Regions from separate parts of the Pseudomonas lyxosi genome, predicted to be linked through region 1. Evidence: predicted binding sites of a transcription regulator. Region 1 holds the regulator's gene; the other holds the start of a gene.

Region 1 (5,127 bases):
CCTTCGCCGAAGTAGTCATTGATCAAATTCACCAATGCCTGCAGCGCCTCATCAGCCTGTTCGCCTTCGGTGCTCAGGTGGATTTTGGTACCCTTGCCCGCAGCGAGCATCATCATTGCCATGATGCTTTTTCCGTCGACCGTGGATTCCGGCGTGCGTCCTACTCTGATCGTGCAATCCTTGAACTCACCGGCGACGCCAACGAATTTTGCAGAAGCGCGGGCATGCAGGCCCAGCTTGTTGATGATTTCAATTTCCAGAGCAGGCATCGCGGTGTGAATCCTTTAGCTGAGGTCGCGGTGGCGAACCTGGACGTTCTTCAGGGTTTTTTGCAGGGCCTGGCCCAGACGTTCGGTCAGGTAGACGGAGCGATGATGGCCGCCGGTGCAGCCAATGGCAATGGTGACATAAGCGCGGTTGCTGGCGGCAAAGCGTGGTAGCCACTTGAACAAGTAGGTGGAGATGTCCTGGAACATCTCTTCGACGTCCGGCTGTGCCGCCAGGTACTCGGCAACCGGTTGGTCGAGCCCGGATTGATCGCGCAACTCCGGCTTCCAGTAAGGGTTCGGCAGGCAGCGCACGTCGAACACCAGATCAGCGTCCACCGGCATGCCACGCTTGAAGCCGAAAGACTCCACCAGGAACGCCGTACCGGGTTCCGGCTGGTTCAGCAGGCGCAGCTTGATGGTATCTCGCAGCTGATACAGGTTCAGGTTGGTGGTGTTTACTTTGAGATCGGCGAGGTCGGCAATCGGTCCGAGCAGCGCGGTCTCATCGTTGATGGCTTCGGCCAGCGAGCGATTGGCATTGCTCAGCGGGTGACGACGGCGGGTTTCCGAGAAACGTTTGAGCAAGGTTTCTTCGTCGGCGTCCAGATAAAGCACATCACACTGGATATGCCGGCTGCGCACTTCTTCCAGCAGTTCGGGAAACCGCGACAAGTGACTTGGCAAGTTGCGCGCATCGATGGATACGGCAACCAGCGGTTGCGCCAGCTCGGTGTGAATCAACGCGCGTTCGGCCAGTTCCGGCAGCAGGCCGGCGGGCAGGTTGTCAATGCAGTAGTAGCCGTTGTCCTCGAGAACATCGAGTGCGGTACTTTTACCTGAGCCTGAGCGGCCGCTGACGATGATCAAGCGCATGATTAGTGACCGTTTTGCTCGTCCAGGACAACCTGATACAAGGCTTCATTGCTCGGGGCGCTGCGCAGTTTTTCGCGCACTTCCTTGCGGTCGAGCATGCTGGCGATCTGGCGCAGTAACTCCAGGTGCGCATCGGTAGCGGCTTGCGGGACCAGCAGAACGAACAGCAGGTCAACCGGAGCGCCGTCGATGGCGTCGAAATCAATAGGTGCATCAAGGTGCATCAGGGCGCTGATGGGCGAGGTGCAGCCCTTCAGGCGGCAGTGGGGAATGGCGATGCCGTTGCCAAAACCGGTTGAGCCGAGTTTTTCACGGGCAATCAGAGCCTCGAAGACATCTTGCATCTCCAGATCCGGCACTTCTTTGTGGATAAGGTTGGCAATTTGCTCGAGGGCTTTCTTTTTACTGCCGCCCGGCACGTTCACGAGGGAACGGCCGGGGGTCAGGATGCTTTCAAGTCGGATCATGGGTTGGGAGTGTTAACGACCGGTCGCGCCCTGGAGGAGGCTTTGGGTCTTTTCCTTATGCTTTTTGAGTTGTTTATCCAGCTTGTCGGTCAGTGCGTCGATCGCCGCGTACATATCGGTATGCTCCGCGTTTGCGACCACTTCATTGCCGGGAATATGCAGCGTGGCTTCGATTTTCTGCTTGAGCTTTTCGACCGTCATCGTGACCTGCACGTTGGTGATCTTGTCGAAATGCCTCTCTAATCGTTCGAGTTTTTCGCCGATGTAGGTGCGAAGAGGTTCGGTCACTTCCAGTTGGTGTCCACTGATGTTGACTTGCATACAGCTTCTCCTTCGTTGCCAGTGCATAAAGCGGCAGGCAGAAATGCCTGCCACTGGAACGCTGTGGCGTGGCTCTACATCAACCGCTTGCGTTCGCTCGAAGGCGCGATCCCGAGGGATTCGCGGTACTTGGCGACGGTGCGGCGAGCCACCTGAATGCCTTGTGCCTCCAGTAAACCAGCGATCTTGCTGTCACTCAACGGCTTTTTCTGATTTTCCGCGGCAACCAGTTTTTTGATGATCGCGCGGATCGCCGTGGACGAGCATTCACCGCCCTCGGAGGTGCTGACGTGGCTGGAGAAAAAGTATTTCAGTTCATATATGCCCCGTGGGGTATGCATGAATTTCTGCGTGGTCACCCGTGAAATCGTCGACTCGTGCATGCCCACCGCTTCGGCGATGTCATGCAGGACCAGCGGTTTCATGGCTTCGTCGCCGTATTCAAGAAAGCCGCGCTGATGCTCGACGATCTGAGTGGCTACTTTCATCAGGGTTTCGTTGCGGCTTTGCAGGCTCTTGATGAACCAGCGGGCTTCTTGCAACTGATTGCGCATGAAGGTGTTGTCGGCGCTGGTATCGGCGCGGCGCACGAAACCGGCGTATTGAGCGTTGACTCGCAGTCGTGGCACGGATTCCTGGTTCAGTTCCACCAGCCAGCGTTCGTTGTCCTTGCGTACGATCACGTCGGGAACGACGTATTCGGCTTCGCTGGACTCGATTTGCGAGCCTGGGCGCGGGTTGAGGCTCTGCACCAGTTCAATCACCTGGCGCAGTTCATCTTCCTTGAGCTTCATGCGACGCATCAGCTGGCTGTAATCGCGGCTGCCAAGCAGGTCGATGTAATCGGTGACCAGGCGTTTGGCCTCGACCAGCCAAGGCGTCTTGGCGGGCAACTGGCGCAATTGCAGCAGCAGGCATTCGCCCAGGTTGCGGGCGCCGATACCAGCGGGTTCGAATTGCTGGATGCGGTGCAGGACGGCTTCGATTTCGTCCAGTTCGATGTCCAGTTCCGGGTCGAACGCTTCGAGAATCTCCTCGAGGGTTTCGTCCAGGTAGCCCTGATTGTTGATGCAGTCGATCAGGGTCACGGCGATCAGGCGATCGGTGTCGGACATCGGGGCCAGGTTCAGTTGCCACAGCAGGTGGCTTTGCAGGCTTTCGCCGGCCGATGTCCGGGTGGTGAAGTCCCACTCGTCGTCATCGTTGCTCGGCAGGCTGCTGGCGCTGGTCTGGTAGACGTCTTCCCACGCGGTATCGACGGGCAGTTCGTTGGGGATGCGTTCGTTCCAGTCGCCTTCCTCGAGGTTATCAACCGTCGGGGCGGTTTCCTGGTAGGAGGGTTCCTGAATGTCTACGTTGGGTTGCTGTTCGGCTTTGTCGGCCAAGGGGTCGGCGTTATCGAAGTCGTCGCCTTCTTCCTGGCGTTCGAGCATCGGATTGGACTCCAGGGCCTCCTGGATTTCCTGTTGCAGGTCCAGGGTCGACAATTGGAGCAGGCGGATGGCCTGTTGCAGCTGCGGTGTCATCGTCAGCTGCTGGCCCATTCTCAAGACTAGCGATGGTTTCATGGCAGGGGCTTAACACCTTATTCGCCGGCGCACATGCGCCATCCACTACAGGGCGCCGGAGCGCCAAACATAAGCAAATTATATGCCCGAAACTGCAGCGTTTGCCTAGAGCGCTGTAACAATAAAAAAATGTTGATTTTTTATCGAGACAAGCGCTCGGGCAACCAGCCAGACACCTCAGTGCTTACAGGCGGAACTCATGGCCCAGATACACTTCCTTGACCAGGTCGTTGGCCAGGATGGTGGCAGAGTCACCTTCGGCGATCAGTTGGCCATCGTTGACGATGTAGGCGGTTTCGCAGATATCCAGGGTTTCACGGACGTTGTGGTCAGTGATCAGCACGCCAATGCCCTTGGCCTTGAGGTGATAGATGATCTGTTTGATGTCGCCCACCGAAATCGGGTCCACGCCGGCGAACGGTTCGTCGAGCAGGATGAATTTCGGATTGGTGGCCAGTGCCCGGGCGATTTCCACACGGCGGCGTTCACCACCGGACAGACTCATCCCGAGGTTGTCGCGGATATGGCTGATGTGGAATTCCTGCAGCAGGCTTTCCAGCTCTTTGCGACGATCGGCCTTGTCGAGTTCCTTGCGGGTCTCGAGGATCGCCATGATGTTGTCGGCTACCGAGAGTTTGCGGAAGATCGATGCTTCTTGCGGAAGATAGCCGATACCGGCCTTCGCACGACCGTGCATAGGCTGGTGGCTGACATCCAGGTCGTCAATCAGTACGCGGCCCTGATCGGCCTGTACCAGGCCGACAATCATGTAAAAGCAGGTGGTCTTGCCGGCGCCGTTGGGACCCAGCAGGCCGACGATCTGACCGCTGTCGATCGACAGGCTGACGTCACGCACGACCTGGCGGCTCTTGTAGCTCTTGGCCAGATGCTGAGCTTTCAGAGTTGCCATTACTGGGCCTTTTGCTCGTCGGTTTTCTTCTTCGGCTGGATCACCATGTCGATGCGCGGACGCGACTCGGTGACCTTGTTGCCCGTCGCGCGACCGGCGCTCGCAAGCTTCTTGACCGTGTCGTAGACGATTTTCTCGCCTTGGGTGACGTTGTTGTCCTTGTCGATGACTTTGGCGCGATCGATCAACACGACGCGGTTTTGCGAGGCGTGGTACTGGATGGTCACTCCGTAGCCCTGAACCGGCTTGGTGTCGCCAGCCGTCTGCATCTGCTCGAAGTAGGCCAGATTGCCCACCGAAGTCACCACGTCGATGTCGCCGGCCGGGGTGCGGGTGATGGTCACAGTATTGCCTTTAACAATCATCGAGCCCTGGGTAATGATCACGTCACCTTTATAGGTGGCAACACCATTCTTGTCGTCCAGTTGGGCATCGTCGGCCTGGATGCGGATAGGCTGCTCTTGATCGTTCGGCAGAGCCCAGGCGCTCACGCTTCCCAGTGCTGCGCTCAGACCGAGCAAAATAGGGAGGGTTTTAACGAGCCTCATACTGTCCTCTTACGTTAGATAGCAGGTGTATCCTGCTTTCTTTCAAATACGCTTTCATTCCCTTGCCAGTCGACACACCACCAGCGCCGTCGATTCTAACGGGTTGCTCGGTCTGCGCATATTGCTGCTGCGGGAACACTGTCATGCGGGTGGTGGTAATCAGGGTCTTGC
Region 2 (5,127 bases), 2.9 Mb from region 1:
CAGCAGGCGATCCAGTGCCTGCGCGACGCCCCAGGTTTCCGGCGTGGCGTAGTAATCCAGCGCCAGGGCCTGCAACGTCGAGCGGGCGGCGAGGCCACCATCGGCACACTGGCTGACGCCATCGGCGATGGCGAACAGATAACCCTTGCTCGCCGCCAGCGCCGGGGCCGGAGTGACCAGACGCAGGGCGTCCTGATTCTCCTCGCGAGGGCCGATGGCGCTCGCTTCGGCAAAACTCAGTTGCAGGCTCATTCAGCCCTCACACCCGAGCTGCGGTCACGGCTGCCGAACCCCAAGTGGTTCTCCAGCGACGTTTCACGCCGTGCAGACCGAACCAGGCCAGAACGCCAAGGCTGGCGAACAACCACAAGGCCAGTTGATAACTGCCGGTGCTTTGCTTGATCGCGCCCATGCCCGCTGCCAGTGCAAATCCACCAATACCGCCGGCCATGCCGATCAAACCGGTCATCACACCGATCTCGCGACGAAAACGCTGCGGCACCAATTGGAAAACAGCGCCGTTACCGGCACCCAAACCGAGCATGGTGCAGACGAAAAGTGCCAGTGCCGCGTAGGAACTCGGCAGATTGAAACCCACCGCTGCGATGCAGACCGCCGCCACCGTGTACATCCCCAAAAGGGTGCGAATGCCACCGAAACGGTCGGCCAGAGCGCCGCCCAACGGACGCATCAAGCTGCCACCAAATACACAGGCGGCGGTGTAATAACCGGCGGTCACCGGGCTCAGGCCATATTGGTCGTTGAAATAGCCGGGCAGGGCGCTGGCCAGGCCGATGAAGCCACCGAAGGTCACGCTGTAGAAAAACATGAACCACCAGCTGTCGCGGTCGCCCAAGGCCTTGAAGTAGTCGGACATCGACTTGGCTTTCGGCCGCTCAGGCGCGTTTTTGGCCAGCCAGGCGAAGACGATGATGGTCAGGATCAGCGGGATCAGGGCGAAGCCGAACACGTTGCTCCAGCCAAATGCAGCGGCCAGCACCGGGGCGATCAGTGCAGCGAGCACGGTGCCCGAGTTACCGGCACCGGCAATGCCCATGGCTTTGCCTTGGTGTTGTGGTGGATACCATTGCGAGGCCAGCGGCAGGGCGACGGCGAAGGACGCGCCGGCCATGCCGAGGAACAGGCCCAGCACCAGCGCTTGTTCATAACTGTGGATGCCGAGTTTCCAGGCACCGAACAGGGCGCAGATGACGATTACCTGGCCAATCAGCCCGGCGGTTTTCGGCGACAGGCGATCAGCCAGCAAGCCCATTACAAAGCGCAATACGGCCCCGGCCAGAATCGGCGTGGCCACCACCAGCCCGCGCTGCTGGGTGGTCAGGTGCAGGTCGGCGGCGATCTGCACTGCCAGTGGGCCGAGCAGGTACCAGACCATGAAACTCAGGTCGAAATAGAGGAAGGCCGCGAACAATGTCGGGGTATGGCCAGATTTCCAGAAGCTTGAATTCATCGCGCACCTCAGCTGTTAGGAGTCTCGAGAAGGAGTCATGAGCTTGCAGGTGGGGCGCCGCATCGGCCGCACCACCGGCCCCGGTCTGTGGGGCCAAAACAAAAAAACGCCGCCACCGGATTCGCCAAAGGGCGAATGAGGTGAGCGACGTCTTTGTCGTAGGTGGGGCAACCGCCGTTGGTTACCTGTAGTGATTACCTAGCGAGATCTGTGCCAGGTTCACGCAGATCGTTCCCACGCTCTGCGTGGGAATGCATCCCGTGACGCTCTGCGTCACAGCTCGAAGCGGACGCAGAGCGTCCATGGCGGCATTCCCACGCGGAGCGTGGGAACGATCGGTTACCCGAGCAACTCGCTCATGGCAATGATCTGCTCCGCCACCTGAATCAGCTTCTGCTGCCGGCTCATGGCCTGCCGGCGCATCAGGGTGTAGGCCTCTTCCTCGTTGCAGTCCTTCATTTTCATCAGCAGCCCTTTGGCCAGCTCGATCCGCTTGCGCTCGGCCAGTTGCTGGTCACGGGCGTTGAGTTGGGCGCGCAGGGCCTGGTCGCTTTCAAAGCGCGCCATGGCCACGTCGAGAATCGGCTGCAAGCGCTGTGCGTGGATGCCTTCGACGATGTAGGCACTGACCCCGGACTTGATCGCCTGACGCATCACATCGGGGTCATGTTCGTCTGTAAACATCACGATCGGTCGCGGTTGATCGCGGCTTACCAGCACCACTTGTTCCATCACATCGCGGCTCGGTGACTCGGTATCGATCAAAATCACGTCCGGACGCACCGTTTCGACGCGTGCGGGCAGGTCGATGGTCAGGCCCGACTCGTCGATCACCTCGAACCCGGCTTCGGTCAGCGCCGCCTTCAGGCGACCGACTTTCTTCGCGGTGTCGTTGATCAGCAGGATACGCAACATATTCGCAGTCTCCTGTCAGCGGCTGGCGAGAAGGGGCGAGCTGTCGCTCATGGCGTGCAGCTTGAAACTGCGGGCATAGCCGGCGGGGTCCAGGCCATCCCAGACCTTGCCGTCGATCAACTGGCTGCTGCGCATTGGCTGATCACTCGTGGCCACACCTACAGCGGTGGCGGCCTCTCGATACAAGTCTAGTTGCTGGACCTGCCGGGCCACGCCCAGGTAGTCCGGGTCGTCGCGCAACAAACCCCAGCGGCGGAACTGGGTCATGAACCACATGCCATCGGACAGATACGGCAGATTGACCTCGCCATCACCATGGAAGCGCAGCGCGTGCGGGTCCTGCCAGCGATTACCCAGGCCATCGGCGTAGTCACCAAGCAACCTCGGCGCGATGCAATCGAGTGGCGCGTCGAGGTATTCGGGCGCACTCAACAGCTTCGCGGTGCTGCAGCGATTTTCCGTGCTTTGTTCGATGAAACGGCTGGCTTCGAGGATCGCCATCACCAGCGCCCGTGCGGTGTTGGGGTATTGCTCGACAAAGGCACGGGTGCAGCCGAGGACTTTTTCCGGGTGATCGGGCCAGATGGTCTGGGTGGTGGCCATCGTGAACCCCAGGTTTTGCTGCACCGCGCTGGCGGACCATGGTTCGCCGACGCAGAAGCCATCGATGCGCCCGGCTTGCAGGTGCGCGATCATTTGCGGCGGCGGCACGACCACGCTGTCGACGTCCTGCAACGGATGAATACCCTGACTCGCGAGCCAGTAATACAGCCACATGGCGTGGGTGCCCGTAGGAAATGTCTGGGCGAAGGTGAGTTTTGGGCGACTTTGGTGCACGTGTCGGTCCAGTGCTTCAGGACTGGTCACGCCTAAAGTCTGTAAGCCATGGGAAAGGTTGATGCTCTGGCCATTCTGATTGAGGCCCATGAGCACCGCCATGTCGGTCGACGCGACACCGCCGATGCCCAAATGCACGGCGTAGATCAAACCGTACAGACTGTGGGCGGCATCGAGTTCGCCACTGACCAGTTTGTCCCGCAGGTTGGCCCAGGACGACTGGCGCTTGAGGTTCAGGGTCAGGCCATAAGGTTGGGCAAAGCCCTGCGTGGCCGCGACCACCACGGAAGCGCAGTCGCTCAGGGCCATGAAGCCGAGGTTGATTTCGGTCTTTTCCGGGGCATCGCTGCCGTTGACCCAGGCCAGAGGGTTGGCTGGAACTTCAATCATCGGTAAACACCTTCCATAAAAAAGCGCCGGACCGGGCTGCTTGCCAGGGCAAGGCCAAGTGACGACGCCTTTGTCTTTCGACTCATCCCGCCGTTGGCATGAGTGCTGATGTCAGTGACGGTGCAAGGCATATGCCATCGCCCGCTGATTTTGTCGTGTGCCTCGCCTGCAACCCCGATGCCCGGCTATAATCGCCGCCACTTTTCGTAGCCCAGAGTCAAACCCGCCCATGTACACCCTGGCCCGTCAGCTGTTGTTCAAACTTTCCCCGGAAACCTCCCACGATCTGTCCCTGGACCTGATCGGCGCGGGCGGGCGTTTGGGGCTCAACGGCTTGCTGTGCAAGGCGCCGGCGAAAATGGCGGTGACCGTCATGGGCCTCGACTTCCCGAACCCGGTGGGTCTGGCGGCCGGTCTGGACAAGAACGGCGCGGCCATCGACGGTTTTGCGCAACTGGGTTTTGGCTTTGTCGAGATCGGCACCATCACCCCGCGTCCGCAACCGGGCAACCCGAAGCCACGGATTTTCCGTCTGCCGGATGCCGAGGCGATCATCAACCGCATGGGGTTCAACAACCTCGGCGTCGATCACCTGCTGGCCCGAGTGGCGGCGGCCAAGTACAAGGGCGTGCTGGGCATCAATATCGGCAAAAACTTCGATACCCCGGTTGAGCGAGCGGTCGACGACTACCTGATCTGCCTGGACAAGGTCTACGCCCACGCCAGCTACGTGACGGTCAACGTCAGCTCGCCGAACACCCCGGGCCTGCGCAGCCTGCAATTCGGCGATTCGCTGAAGCAATTGTTGGCCGACCTGGCCACGCGTCGCGCAGAACTGGCGCTGCGCCATGGCAAGCATGTACCACTGGCGATCAAGATTGCGCCGGACATGACCGACGAAGAAACCGCTCAGGTTGCGCAAGCGCTGATCGAAACCGGGATGGACGCGGCGATCGCCACCAACACCACCCTGAGCCGCGTCGGCGTAGAAGGCATGGAGCATGGTGACGAGGCGGGCGGTTTGTCCGGCGCACCGGTTCGCGACAAGAGCACCCACACCGTGAAGGTGCTGGCGGCCGAGTTGGCCGGTCGCTTGCCGATCATCGCCGTGGGCGGCATCACCGAAGGCAAGCACGCGGCTGAGAAAATCGCTGCGGGTGCCAGCTTGGTGCAGCTCTATTCCGGCTTCATCTATAAAGGCCCGGCGCTGATTCGTGAATCTGTAGACGCCATCGCCGCCTTGCGCTGACTTGTAGCAGCTGCCGAGCACCGCGAGGCTGCGTTCGGCAGCTGCTACAAGGGAATTGTATTTCGGCGAAAAGCAGGCATAAAAAAGGGCTCCTCGAGGGAGCCCCTGGGCCGAAGCCCGCCGCCCGGATGGGGCGTGCGTGGTAAGTCGTTACGTAATCAGATTGTCGTGTCGGAGTGTGTGCCCTGTGTTAGCCGACGGCGTGAAGTTCGTTGAGTCTATGGATTCCCGCAGTGCCGGTCATACCGTCCCAGTTGTCGCCGCG

What was found. The regulator sigma-54, encoded in region 1, starts transcription at its own class of promoters, with help from an activator protein. The targets are predictions, from matches to a motif close to ANTGGCATNNANNTTGCTNT.
Region 2: a site for sigma-54 is predicted at 3,733-3,752, ahead of ACMXYI_RS28515 (CmpA/NrtA family ABC transporter substrate-binding protein). Genes of this name have one in related genera too.

The regions. Positions count from the first base shown of each region.
Region 1 is NZ_CP180481.1:2,435,471-2,440,597, forward strand. Features, by position in the region: gene ACMXYI_RS11230 (HPr family phosphocarrier protein) at 1-269, opposite strand, end outside; gene rapZ (RNase adapter RapZ) at 285-1,142, opposite strand; gene ptsN (PTS IIA-like nitrogen regulatory protein PtsN) at 1,145-1,609, opposite strand; gene hpf (ribosome hibernation-promoting factor, HPF/YfiA family) at 1,622-1,930, opposite strand; gene ACMXYI_RS11250 (RNA polymerase factor sigma-54) at 2,005-3,498, opposite strand; gene lptB (LPS export ABC transporter ATP-binding protein) at 3,683-4,408, opposite strand; gene lptA (lipopolysaccharide transport periplasmic protein LptA) at 4,408-4,956, opposite strand; gene lptC (LPS export ABC transporter periplasmic protein LptC) at 4,943-5,127, opposite strand, start outside.
Region 2 is NZ_CP180481.1:6,214,117-6,219,243, reverse strand. Features, by position in the region: gene ACMXYI_RS28530 (protein kinase domain-containing protein) at 1-252, opposite strand, end outside; gene ACMXYI_RS28525 (nitrate/nitrite transporter) at 260-1,471, opposite strand; gene ACMXYI_RS28520 (ANTAR domain-containing response regulator) at 1,811-2,386, opposite strand; gene ACMXYI_RS28515 (CmpA/NrtA family ABC transporter substrate-binding protein) at 2,402-3,613, opposite strand; gene ACMXYI_RS28510 (quinone-dependent dihydroorotate dehydrogenase) at 3,843-4,862, shown strand; gene rmf (ribosome modulation factor) at 5,053-5,127, opposite strand, start outside.